Regions from separate parts of the Nocardioides sp. QY071 genome, predicted to be linked through region 1. Evidence: riboswitches for the same ligand, from Rfam matches in the RefSeq annotation. Region 1 holds a riboswitch; each other region holds the start of a gene.
What was found. A riboswitch is a leader RNA that binds a small molecule or an ion and turns the genes downstream of it on or off. The one in region 1 is predicted to bind cobalamin.

Region 1 (3,926 bases):
CGAGGCGGCCCTGACCTCCCGCTGGGGCGGTCCGATCCTCGCGCAGAACGGAGCGCTCTGATGGAGACCCTGGTCCCCTTCGACGAGGTCATCGCGAAGTACGACCCCGCCCTCGGCCTCGAGGTGCACGTCGAGCTCAACACCAACACGAAGATGTTCTGCGGCTGCCCCGCGGTCTTCGGCGGCGAGCCCAACACCCAGGTCTGCCCGACCTGCCTGGGCCTGCCCGGCGCGATGCCGGTCGTCAACGCCAAGGCCGTCGAGTCGGCGATCCGGATCGGCCTGGCCCTGAACTGCTCGATCGCCGAGTGGTGCCGGTTCGCGCGGAAGAACTACTTCTACCCGGACATGCCGAAGAACTTCCAGACCTCCCAGTACGACGAGCCGATCGCCTTCGACGGCTGGCTCGACGTCGAGGTCGAGGGCGAGACCTACCGGGTCGAGATCGAGCGCGCCCACATGGAGGAGGACACCGGCAAGTCCACCCACGTCGGTGGCGCCACCGGCCGGATCCACGGTGCGGACTACTCGCTGGTCGACTACAACCGCGCCGGCATCCCCCTCATCGAGATCGTCACCCGCCCGATCCTGGTGCCGGCCGAGAAGGCGCCGGCCGTGGCCCGCGCGTACGTCGGCCAGCTCCGCGACCTGATCCTGGCCCTCGGCGTCTCCGACGCCCGGATGGACCAGGGCTCGATCCGCGCCGACGTGAACCTCTCGCTCGCGCTGAAGGGTGCCGACAAGCTGGGGACGCGCTCGGAGACGAAGAACGTCAACTCGTTGCGCTCGGTCGAGCGTGCGGTCCGCTTCGAGATGTCGCGGCACGCCGGCATCCTCGATGCCGGGGGCGCCGTACTGCAGGAGACGCGGCACTTCCACGAGGACACCGGTACGACGTCGTCGGGTCGCGAGAAGTCCGACGCCGAGGACTACCGCTACTTCCCCGAGCCCGACCTGGTGCCCGTGGCGCCGTCGCGCGAGTGGGTCGAGGAGCTGCGTGGCACGCTGCCCGAGAACCCGACCCAGAAGCGGGCCCGGCTGCAGGAGGAGTACGGGTTCTCCGACCTCGAGATGCGCGACGTGTGGGCCGCCGGCGCGCTGCCCCTGATCGAGGCGACCGTCGCCGAGGGCACCGCCCCTCAGTCGGCACGCAAGTGGTGGGTCGCCGAGCTGCTGCGCCGCGCCAACGACGCCGGCGTCGAGCTGGCCGAGGTCGGCGTCACGCCGAAGCAGGTCGCCGAGGTGCAGGCGCTGGTCGACGCCAAGACGATCAACGACAAGCTGGCCCGTCAGGTCTTCGACGGCCTGATCGCCAGTGAGGGCACCGCCGCGGAGGTCATCGAGAAGCGCGGCCTCGCGCTCGTGTCCGACGACGGCCCGCTGATCGCCGCCATCGACGAGGCGCTGGCCGCCCAGCCCGACATCGCCGAGAAGATCCGGGGCGGCAACCATGCCGCGGCCGGTGCGGTCATCGGCGCGGTCATGAAGGCGACCCGCGGTCAGGCCGACGCCGCCCGGGTGCGTGAGCTGATCCTCGAGAAGCTCGCCTGAGGACGGTTGTGCGCCAAGTGTGACACCGGGCTCCCGGTGTCACACTTGGCGCATGCCCACCGTCCGCCCGCGCCACGCGATCACCGAGACCGATGCGGTCGCGGCTGCGCTCGAGGCTGCTGCGCGGAGGTGGCCCGAGGATCGTGACCGTCCCGCCCGACTCCTTGCCCATCTCGTCGAGATCGGTTTCCACACGATCGAGATCGAGCTGGAGGTCGAGACGGAGAAGCGCAGGGCAGCGATCCGAAAGTTCGCTGGTTCGTTCACCGGCCTGTTCGGCCCCGGTTATCTCGACGAGGTGCGTGAGGGCTGGCCCGAGTGATCGCACTCGACGCGAGTGTCCTGATCGCGGCACTCGATGTCCGCGACGCTCACCATGCGGCAGCAGCCGCCTTGCCGGAGACTCACGCCGACAGGCCATTCGTGATCGGGCCTGTGAACCGGGCCGAGATCCTGATCAGCCCCACCAGGGCCGGGTAGCTCGAGGAGTTCGTGGGTGCCCTCACAGCGATGGGAGTCGTGGAGCCCTCGTTCCCGGCGGACGCCTCGATGCGGTTGGCTGGGCTACGGGTGGCGACCGGGCTGCGGATCCCCGACTGCTGCGTCCTCCTGACGGCCCAGTAGTCGGGCGCGGCGGTCGCGAGCTTCGACGGCCGGCTGCGATCCGCTGCCCGCGACCTCGGTCTCGCCCTCCTTCCCGATGACGAGGACCCCGGCGTCGAGGTCTAGACTCGGGCGACACACAAGAACACGCCCGTGGTGGGGGAAGCCGGTCGAATCCCGGCGCTGACCCGCAACCGTGGACCGCCCCCGCGAGATCAGTCGGGGGAGCGGTGAGCCGGAGCACCCGTCATGGCGCGTCCTGACACAACGCTGTCGCGGAGAGCAGCGGGTCAGCGGCACAGGACTTCCTGGGCCCGCCCGTCGGCTGCAGCGGGAAGGCACCACATGTCCACCTCCATGTTCGTACGCCGGGCGGTTGCGGCCGTCGCCGGCGGTGCCGTCGTCGCGGGCGGCCTGATGGCGGTCGCGCCCGCTCCGGCCGCGCACGCCGACGCCGTCGCCCAGAGCGCCGCGGCCACCTGGCTCGCCGGTGAGCTCGACGCCGACGGCCTGCTCCACGGCGACGTCGCCAAGACCATCGACTACGCGCTCGCGCTCGACGAGATCGGCGGTCACCAGGCCACGCTCGACACGATCAAGGCGGGGATCGACGCCAAGGTCGACGCGTACGCCGTCGGCGGCGTCAGCATCGCGCAGGCGAACCTCTTCTACCGGGCGGTCGACGTCGACCCGGCCACGAAGGCGGGCAACCTGGTGACCAAGCTCGAGGCCGCAGTCGACAACACCACTGGAAAGCTCGACGAGGCATTTCCGGGCGCGTGGTCGCAGGGCCTCGCTGTGCGGGCGCTGGACGCGGCCGGCAGCAGCGAGCTCGCCAAGGCGACCGACTCGCTCATCGACGACTTCGAGTGCGCGTCCGGCGGCTGGGGCTATTACGTCGGGCCGGACTGCTTCGCCGACCCCGACGACACCGCCGACATGCTCTTCGCGCTCCTGCCGCTGAAGGGCGAGAGCGTCAAGATCGACAACGCGATCGCGCGGGGTGTGACCTGGCTGAAGTCCGCGCAGAAGGCCGATGGTGGGTTCGACAACTTCGGGGAGAACGCCAGCTCCACCGGCCTCGCCGGACACGCCCTGCTGCTGGCCGGTGCGACCACCGAGGGCGAGCGTGCCGCTGTGTGGCTGCGCCGCCACCAGGTGGCCGGCACCACCTGCGACGTCCTGCTGAAGACCGAGGCCGGCGCCGTCGGGACGACCGACGAGGTGATCAAGGAGGGCCGGGACCTCGGCGTCGACCCCGCCACCGCCGGCTTCGACTGGTACCTCGCCACCGCGCAGTCGATCGTCGCGCTCCAGGCGGCTCCTGCGGCCTCCGGTCCGCTGGCCGTGACGACGAAGTTCGTCCACGTCGCCAGCACCGCGAGCCTCCAGGTCGCGGGTCTCGCGCCCGGTGAGAACGGCTGTGTGACCGTGGCGGGCGCCTCCACCCGGGTCCAGGGTGGCGCGACCACGAGCGCCCCGTTCGTCGTCCCGGCCGGCGTCGCGTCATACCCCGTCACCGTCACTGCCCTCGGCCGCAGCACCACTGCCACGGTGGCGGCCCTCGACGCCAAGAAGCTCAAGGTCAAGGTCGCCGCGAAGCTCAAGGCGAAGAAGAAGGCCGTCATCATGGTCAAGGGCCTTGCCGCCGGTGAGACCGTGACCGTCAAGATCGGCAAGAAGAAGGCCACCGGCACCGCCAACGCCAAGGGCGTCGCCAAGGTCAAGATCAAGGTCAAGAAGAAGGGCAAGGCCAAGGTCAAGGTGGTCGG
Region 2 (3,926 bases), 530 kb from region 1:
TCTCGGCGGGCGTCGCGCGGATCTCGGCGATCTCGCCGGCGTCGAGGGTCAGCTGGCAGCCGCCGCACTGGCGGGCGCGCAGCGCCCCGACGCCGACGCCGCCCTTGTTGGCGCGGAGCTTCTCGTAGAGGGCGAGCAGGTCCTCGGGGATCTCGGCGACGATCGCGTCGCGCCCGCCCGACACCGACGCGATCTCGGCGTCGAGGGCCGCGACCTTCTCGTCGCGTGCGGTGGTCAGGGTGCCCAGCCTGCCGTCGAGGTCCTCGATGGCGGAGGTGAGCTCGGCGAGCGCGGACTGCGCCTCCTCGAGCTGCTCCATCACCTCGAGCTCCTCGTCCTCGAGCGTCGAGATCCGGCGCTCCAGCGACTCGAGCTCGTGCTGCATCCGCTCCAGCGCCTTGGCGTCGGCGATGGCGCCGGAGTCCATCCGCTCACGGTCGCGGGTGCGCCGGGCCTTGACCTGCTCGACGTCGGCATCGGCCTTGGCCTGGGCGACGGCGAGGTCGTCGACGACGATGCGCTGGTCGCGCAGCCGGCCGTCGACGTCGACCCTCTTGCCGAGCAGGTCCTTGATCTCCGCGGCCTCGGCCGGGTTGTTGCGCTGGTGGCGCAGCTGGTCGACCTGGGAGTCGAGAGCCTGCAGGTCGAGCAGGCGGAGCTGGGCGGCGGGATCGGCGTTCACAGGTGCATTGTCCAAGGATCGGTGCAGATCGCACTCACCCGGGTCTCGACCGCGTCGCCCAGCGCTTCGTGGAGCAGCTGGTCGACGACCGGGAGCCAGGTCCACTCGGCCGCCCAGTGGGCCACGTCGACCAGCGCCGGACCGCCCTTCTCGAGGAACTCCGCGGCCGGGTGGTGGCGCAGGTCGCTGGTCACGTAGACGTCGGCGTCGGACGTCGCGAGCCGGTCGAGCAGGAAGTCGCCGGCGCCCCCGCACACGGCGACCCGCCGTACCGGGCGCTCGGGGTCACCGGCCACCCGGACGCCGTGCTCGGTGGGCGGCAGTGCGGCCGCGACCGCCTCGGCGAAGCCGGCCAGGGTGGTCGGCTCGACGCTGCCGATCCGGCCTGTCCCGACGTCGACCAGCTGCGGGTCGGCGACCTCGACGACGTCGTACGCCGGCTCCTCGTAGGGGTGTGCGCCCAGCATCGCGCGGACGACGTCGGCGCGCCGGTCCCGTGGCAGGACCACCTCGATCCGGACCTCCTCGACGGTCTCCAGCTCGCCGACGGTGCCGATCATGGGGTTCGCACCGTCGAGCGGGCGGAACCGGCCCTCGCCGGGCGCGCTGGTGAAGGAGGCGAAGTCGTAGTCGCCGATCCGGCCGGCCCCGGCCTCGGCGACCGCGGCCCGGACGGGGGCGGCGGCGTCGGCGGGGACGAAGACGGTGAGCTTGTCGAGCGGCTCGCTCGGCGCCGGGACGATCGGGCTGAGGTCCTTGAGGCCGAGCGCGACGGCGAGCGCCTCGGACACGCCGCCGACGGCCTGGTCGGCATTGGTGTGGGCGGTGAGCAGCGCGCAGTCGGCCTTCGCCAGCGTGTGCAGGGTCCGGCCCTTGGGCGTGGTCGCCGCGACGCCGTGGACGCCCTTGAGGAAGAGCGGGTGGTGCACGAGCAGCAGGTCCGCCTTCCACTCCGCGGCCTCCGCCGCGACCTCCGGGGTGGGGTCGACGGCCAGCAGCACCTTCTTCACGGGCTGCTCGGGGTCGCCGTAGACGAGCCCGACGGCGTCCCAGCTGTCGGCGGTCGCGGGCGGGTACCAGCCGTGGACCAGGTCGACGACGTCCTTGAGGGAGGGCATGGCGGTCAGGCTACCGACCGGTTCTTGCTATGGTGCCGGTGCCAGCGAAGGGAACCCGGTGAGAGTCCGGGACTGACGCGCAGCGGTATGGGTGACGGCCGGAGCATTGATGTCACTGGACCCTCCGGGGTCTGGGAAGACGCTCCGAACCGGGCGATCCCGAGTCCGAAGACCTGCTGGCCCTTGCGGCCACCCGTCGCGAGGTCGATGAGGGGCGATCGCGAGGAGCCCCGGCCTCGAAGGACCACCCATGGCGCAGCCTCGAGCTGGGATCGCGCGGAGCCGACCCGACCGGTGTCCGGGCGTCGTGCACCCCTGGCCTGCCGACGACGGCGGCCTGGTGCGGATCCGGGTCCCCGGCGGGCGGGTGCCGCTCGCCGCGCTGCGGGCGCTGGCCGAGGTCGCCGAGCAGTACGGCGACGGGCGGGTCCGCGTCACCGGCCGGGCCAACCTGCAGGTCCGCGCCATGCCCCTGACCCCCGCCGGGGTGCTGGCGGACGAGGCCCTGGCCGCGCTGGAGGCCACCGGACTGCTGCCCTCGCGCACGCACGACCGGGTCCGCAACGTGCTGGTCTCGCCGCAGACCGGCCTGGCCGGCGGGCGGGCCGACCTGCGGCCGGTGCTCGCCGCGCTCGACGCGCTGCTGCTCGCCGACGCCGACCTGGCCGGGCTGCCCGGCCGGTTCCTGTTCACCCTCGACGACGGCCGCGGCGACCTCGCCGACAAGCACCTCGACCTGGGCCTGGTGGCGCTCGACGACCGCACGGCGCAGCTCCGGGTGGGCGAGCAGTGGGGCGAGGTGGTCGCGCTGACCGATGCCCCCACCGCGCTCGCCGCGCTCGCGAGGGCGTTCCTGGCCGCCCGCGGCACCGGGCCCGACGCACCCTGGCACGTCCCCGAGCTCGACCTTCCCCTCGCCCCCGCGGCTCCGCCCGCGCCGGGCGCCGCCGTCGCGACCGGGCCGCTCCCCCTCGGCCCGGTCGCCGGCGGCCGGCACCTCGCCGTACCCGACGACGGGCTGGTCCCGACCACCATCGCGGCCTGGACCGCACCGACCGTGATCGTGACGCCGTGGCACGGCGTGCTCATCCCCGAGGAGAACCGATGACCGAGCTCACCGCTCCCCCGCGCCGGTACGACTACATCGCTGACGGACCGGCGATCTACGTCGACTCCTTCGCGACCATCCGCCGCGAGTCGGACCTGTCCCGGGTCCCGGCCGAGGCCGAGAAGGTCGCCGTGCGGATGATCCACGGCAGCGGGCAGACCGACCTCGTCCAGGACCTGGTCATCCACCCGCGCCTCGTCCAGGCCGCCCGCGCGGCGCTGGACGCGGGCGCGCCGATCCTGTGCGACGCCCGGATGGTCGCCATGGGCATCACCGCCGGACGGCTCCCGGCCGACAACCCGGTGCACTGCTTCCTCACCGACGAGCGGGTCCCGGACCTCGCGAAGGCGTGGTCGACGACGCGTACGGCGGCCGCGGTCTCCCTGTGGGAGCCGCTCCTCGACGGCGCGGTCGTCGCGATCGGCAACGCCCCCACCGCGCTCTTCCACCTGCTCGAGATGGTCCTCGCCGGCGGCCCGCGGCCCGCAGCGGTCGTCGGCTGCCCGGTCGGCTTCATCGGCGCCGCCGAGTCCAAGGACGCGCTCGCGTCGTTCGCCGACGAGCACGGCATCGACATCCCGTTCGTCACCGTCCGCGGCCGCCGCGGCGGCTCCGCGATGGCGTCGTCGGCGGTCAACGCACTGGCCCAGGAGGCGGAGTGACCACCGTGACGCCCCAGGCGAGCGGACGCTTCTCCGTCGTCGGCATCGGCCCCGGCGACCCCGAGCTGATCACCCGCAAGGCCGAGCGGCTGATCGGCGCAGCCCCCGTCGTCGCCTTCCACGCCGGGGTCCGCAAGGAGTCGCACGCCCGCCGGATCGCGGCCGACGTGATCCCGGCGGGGGCGATCGAGGAGGAGCTGCGCTACCCGGTCACCACCGGGGCCACCGACCACCCGGGCGGGTACGTCGGCGCACTGGCGGCCTTCTACGACGAGTGCGAGGCCCGGCTCGCCGCGCACCTCGACGCCGGCCGCGATGTCGTCCTCCTCGCCGAGGGCGACCCGCTGTTCTACGGC
Region 3 (3,926 bases), 1.6 Mb from region 1:
CCAGGTCCGAGGAGCAAGCGAGGATCGCGACCAGCGCGAGGACGGCGACCACGAGCAGGAGGGTCGCGCTCTGCCAGCGGACGCCGGCGAGTGAGCCCATCGTCCAGGCGAGCACGCGGCGGGCGGAGTCGTGGTCGCCGCTGACCATCACGACGAAGGACGTGTACGCCGCGCAGATCTGCCCGATCGCGACACCGGCCAGCACGGTGCGTGGGGGCGGCAGGTCGCCCGTGCGGCCGGTCGCCAGCACGAGCACCAGCGCCAGTGCCAGCAGGGCGCCGACGAAGGCGCCGGCGCCGAGCGCGGCACCTCCTGCCAGTCCGGCCACGCTCACGCCGAGCACGATCACGCTGACCGCGCCGACCGTCGCGCCGCCGGAGATGCCCAGCAGGTACGGGTCGGCCAGGTCGTTGCGGGTCAGTGACTGGAGCACCGCGCCGGCGATCGCGAGCCCGGCCCCGGTGGCGGCGGCGCCGACGACCCGGGGCAGGCGCAGCTGCCACACGATCCGGTCATCGATCACCGTCACGCCGTCCACCGGGAGCCCCAGCCGAGCGAGCACGACGTCGACGACGTCGCCGGATGGGACGTGGACCGAGCCGATGCCGACGGCGACGACGACGGACACCGCGAGCAGCGCGGCCAGCGCGGTGCCCACCACGAGGCCGGCGCCCGGCCGGCTCCGCGCGGGACGGACCGGCCGCAGCATCAGCCGAGCTCGGCGAGCTGCGTGCCGACCGACACCGCACCGTCGGCGAGCCGGACGCCGGGCGTGGTCTCGGAGAAGGGCAGCACGACGTACGCCTCCGCCTGGACGGCCCGCAGGCTCTTGAGCACCGGGTCCTTCTCGAGCAGCGCGATCTTCTCCTCGGCGCTCGACCAGCCCGCGTCGGCCACCACGATCACGTCGGGGTCGGCCGCGACGACCTCCTCCCAGCTGACGTCGGCCCAGCCGCCCTCGACGTCGGCGAAGACGTTGGTCGCGCCGACGGCATCGAGGATCAGCTGTGGGCCGCCGTCGCCGGTGCCGGCGAACGCCGTCTTGTCGCCGGAGTCGTACCAGAACACGTCCAGGCCGGCGCCCGGCTTCGTCGCGGCCAGCTCGTCGAGCTGTCCCTGCTGCTCCCTCTCGAGGGCGGCGGCCCGCTCGGGAACGCCGAAGACGTCGGCGACCGTCTCGATCTCGTCCCAGACCGAGTCGAACGAGACGTCGGCGCTCGGCCGGTTCTCGCCGCAGCCGAACAGGGACAGGAAGGAGCCGATCCCGAGGTCCGCGAGCTCGTCCTGCGTCCCGGCCGACTCGGCGGCGAACGCGCTGGCGTAGGAGCCGTAGACGAAGTCGGGCTTCGCGGCGAGCAGCGTCTCGTGGTCGGGGTACTCCTTCGACAGCACCGGCACCGCGTCGTACGTCTCCTGCCACTTCTCCGGCACCGCGTCGTCGAGGTACGCCGTCCCCACCATCCGGTCGGACAGGTCGAGCGCCAGCATCACCTCGGTGGCGCCCTGGTTCATGGTGACCGCGCGCTCGGGCGGCGCGGCGACGGTGGCAGTGAAGCCGCAACCGCTCGCCTCGACGGGGAAGCCGGCGGCGGTGGCGATCCTCTCCCGTGCCTCGGGGGCGCCGGCACAGGCGGTGATGAGCAGGGGGAGTGCGGCGAGGGCAGCCAGGAAGCGGGTACGACGGAACGTCACGGTCACTCTTTCGGTCCGAGGCTCTTGCGCGAAGCCTGTGTGGGTGGGTGACGCGGACCCTGGAGGATCCACGGCCAGCAGGTCTTCGGACTCGGGATCGACCGGACGGAGCGCCTTCCCAGCAACGCCGGCCGAGTGTCTGCCGTGCGTCGCCAGTGGCGTGCTGCCCCGCCCGTCACCCTCACCGCTGCGCGTCAGTCCCGGACTTCCACCGGGTTCCCTGACTCACGATGCTCGTGAGCACGACTGGCAGGGCGGACGCTAGCACGGGCGCTCCCGGCCGCTCCGGGGGTTCTGGACGGACGCGGGGCGCCCCCACCTCGTGCCCGCCCGGGCGAGTGGTGGGGGACGCCCCGCAGGGGTAGCAAGTCCCGGTCCGATTGTTGCAAATAACTTGCAATAGCGAAAGGCTTGCGACATGTCCGTCTATGCGCTGCCCGACCTGCCCTACGACTACGCCGCCCTGGAGCCCTACATCTCGGGCGAGATCATGGAGCTGCACCACGGCAAGCACCACAACGCCTACGTCACCGGCATCAACACCGCCGTCGAGCAGCTCGCGGAGGCACGCGAGCAGGAGTCCTTCGGCAGCCTCTCGACGCTCGAGAAGAACCTGGCGTTCCACCTCGGCGGCCACGTCAACCACTCCGTGTTCTGGCCCAACATGTCACCCGACGGCGGCGACAAGCCGACCGGCGAGCTGGCGCAGGCGATCGAGGAGCACTTCGGTGGCTTCGACAGGTTCCGCGCCCACTTCCAGGCCAACGCGCTGGGCGTCCAGGGCTCCGGCTGGTCGGTCCTCACTTGGGACACGCTGGCCCAGCGGCCCTACATCATCCAGCACTTCGACCACCAGGGGAACGTGCCGATCTGCATGGTCCCGCTGCTCATGCTCGACATGTGGGAGCACACCTACTACCTGCAGTACCGCAACGACAAGGCCACCTTCGTCCAGCAGTGGTGGAACATCGTCAACTGGGCCGACGTGCAGCGCCGCTTCGAGGCCGCGGTCGCCCAGACCCCCGGACTGATCGCCTGATGCGGGCTGAGGGACGCCGGGGCCCACCGACCAACGGAGGGGGCGGCGCCGACCGCGGTCCGGTTCGAGGTGCTGGTGCGGCGGGCGACGTACGGCAGGTGAACCCGCCGGAATGGACATCCGACGCCTGGTGTTCCATGACTCCGTGACAGCCACCTCCGCCGACGCCGCCCAGGACAGCCGCCTCCAGCGCCTGCTCGTCGTCCTCGGGATCGTGGTCCTCGCGTTCAACCTGCGTCCGGCCGCGTCCAGCGTCGGCCCGCTGCTCGAGGAGATCCGGGCCGGCGTCCCACTCGGCAGCACGGAGGCCGGGATCCTCACCACGCTGCCGGTGATCTGCTTCGCCGTGGTCGGCGGGGCCGCACCGAGGCTGGCGTCCTGGATCGGGCTGCACCGGGTCGCCCTGATCGGCCTGCTGCTGCTCACCGGGTGCCTGTGGGCCCGCGGGCACGTCCACCAGGGCTGGCTGTTCCTCGTCCTCTCCTTCACCGCGCTCGCCGGCGCCGCCACCGCCAACGTCCTGATGCCGTCGCTGGTGAAGCTGCACTTCCCCGCCCGCGTCGGGCAGGTCACGGCGGTCTACACGACGTCGATGGCGGTCGGGCTCACGGCGTCGTCGGCGCTCAGCGTGCCGATCGCGTCCGGCAGCGGTGACCAGGTCGACTACACCCGTGGCCTGGTCGCGTGGTCGGTGACGGCGGGGATCGCGGTGCTGCCGTGGATCGGGCTGATCCGGCACGACCTCCACGAGGGGCGTCGTACCCGCTCGCTCGGGGTCGGCGCCATCGCCCGCACCCGGCTCGGGTGGGCGATGGCGGGCGCGTTCGGCCTGCAGTCGCTGCAGGCGTACGCGATCTTCGGCTGGTTCGCGCAGATGTGCCGCGACGCCGGCTACTCCGCGGAGGCGTCCGGGATCCTGCTCGGCGTCGTGACCGGTGCCAGCATCCCGCTCTCGCTGCTCATCCCGATCCTCGCCGGCCGGATGCGCGACCAGCGCTGGCTGCTGACCGCCCTGATCGCCTGCTACCCGGTCGGGTACCTCGGCTTCCTCGCCGACCCGCGACCCCTCGGCTGGCTGTGGGCGCTCGCGATCGGCTGCGGCACCAGCACCTTCCCGCTGGTGCTGACCATGATCGGGCTGCGTGCCCGGACTCCCGAGGGCACCGCCGCACTGTCCGGCTTCACCCAGTCCACC

Region 2: linked by a shared signal. The riboswitch ahead of QI633_RS09930 (nitrite reductase) and the one ahead of QI633_RS07360 (hypothetical protein) in region 1 are both predicted to bind cobalamin.
Region 3: linked by a shared signal. The riboswitch ahead of QI633_RS26490 (ABC transporter substrate-binding protein) and the one ahead of QI633_RS07360 (hypothetical protein) in region 1 are both predicted to bind cobalamin.

What each region holds. Positions count from the first base shown of each region.
Region 1 is NZ_CP124681.1:1,540,829-1,544,754, forward strand. It holds gene gatA (Asp-tRNA(Asn)/Glu-tRNA(Gln) amidotransferase subunit GatA) at 1-61, shown strand, start outside; gene gatB (Asp-tRNA(Asn)/Glu-tRNA(Gln) amidotransferase subunit GatB) at 61-1,551, shown strand; gene QI633_RS07355 (hypothetical protein) at 1,604-1,873, shown strand; cobalamin riboswitch at 2,292-2,421, shown strand; gene QI633_RS07360 (hypothetical protein) at 2,500-3,926, shown strand, end outside.
Region 2 is NZ_CP124681.1:2,065,927-2,069,852, reverse strand. It holds gene QI633_RS09940 (C4-type zinc ribbon domain-containing protein) at 1-682, opposite strand, end outside; gene QI633_RS09935 (Nif3-like dinuclear metal center hexameric protein) at 679-1,800, opposite strand; cobalamin riboswitch at 1,820-1,996, shown strand; gene QI633_RS09930 (nitrite reductase) at 2,051-2,908, shown strand; gene QI633_RS09925 (precorrin-8X methylmutase) at 2,905-3,570, shown strand; gene cobJ (precorrin-3B C(17)-methyltransferase) at 3,576-3,926, shown strand, end outside.
Region 3 is NZ_CP124681.1:5,502,942-5,506,867, reverse strand. It holds gene QI633_RS26495 (iron chelate uptake ABC transporter family permease subunit) at 1-709, opposite strand, end outside; gene QI633_RS26490 (ABC transporter substrate-binding protein) at 709-1,698, opposite strand; cobalamin riboswitch at 1,751-1,958, opposite strand; gene QI633_RS26485 (superoxide dismutase) at 2,111-2,731, shown strand; gene QI633_RS26480 (MFS transporter) at 2,877-3,926, shown strand, end outside.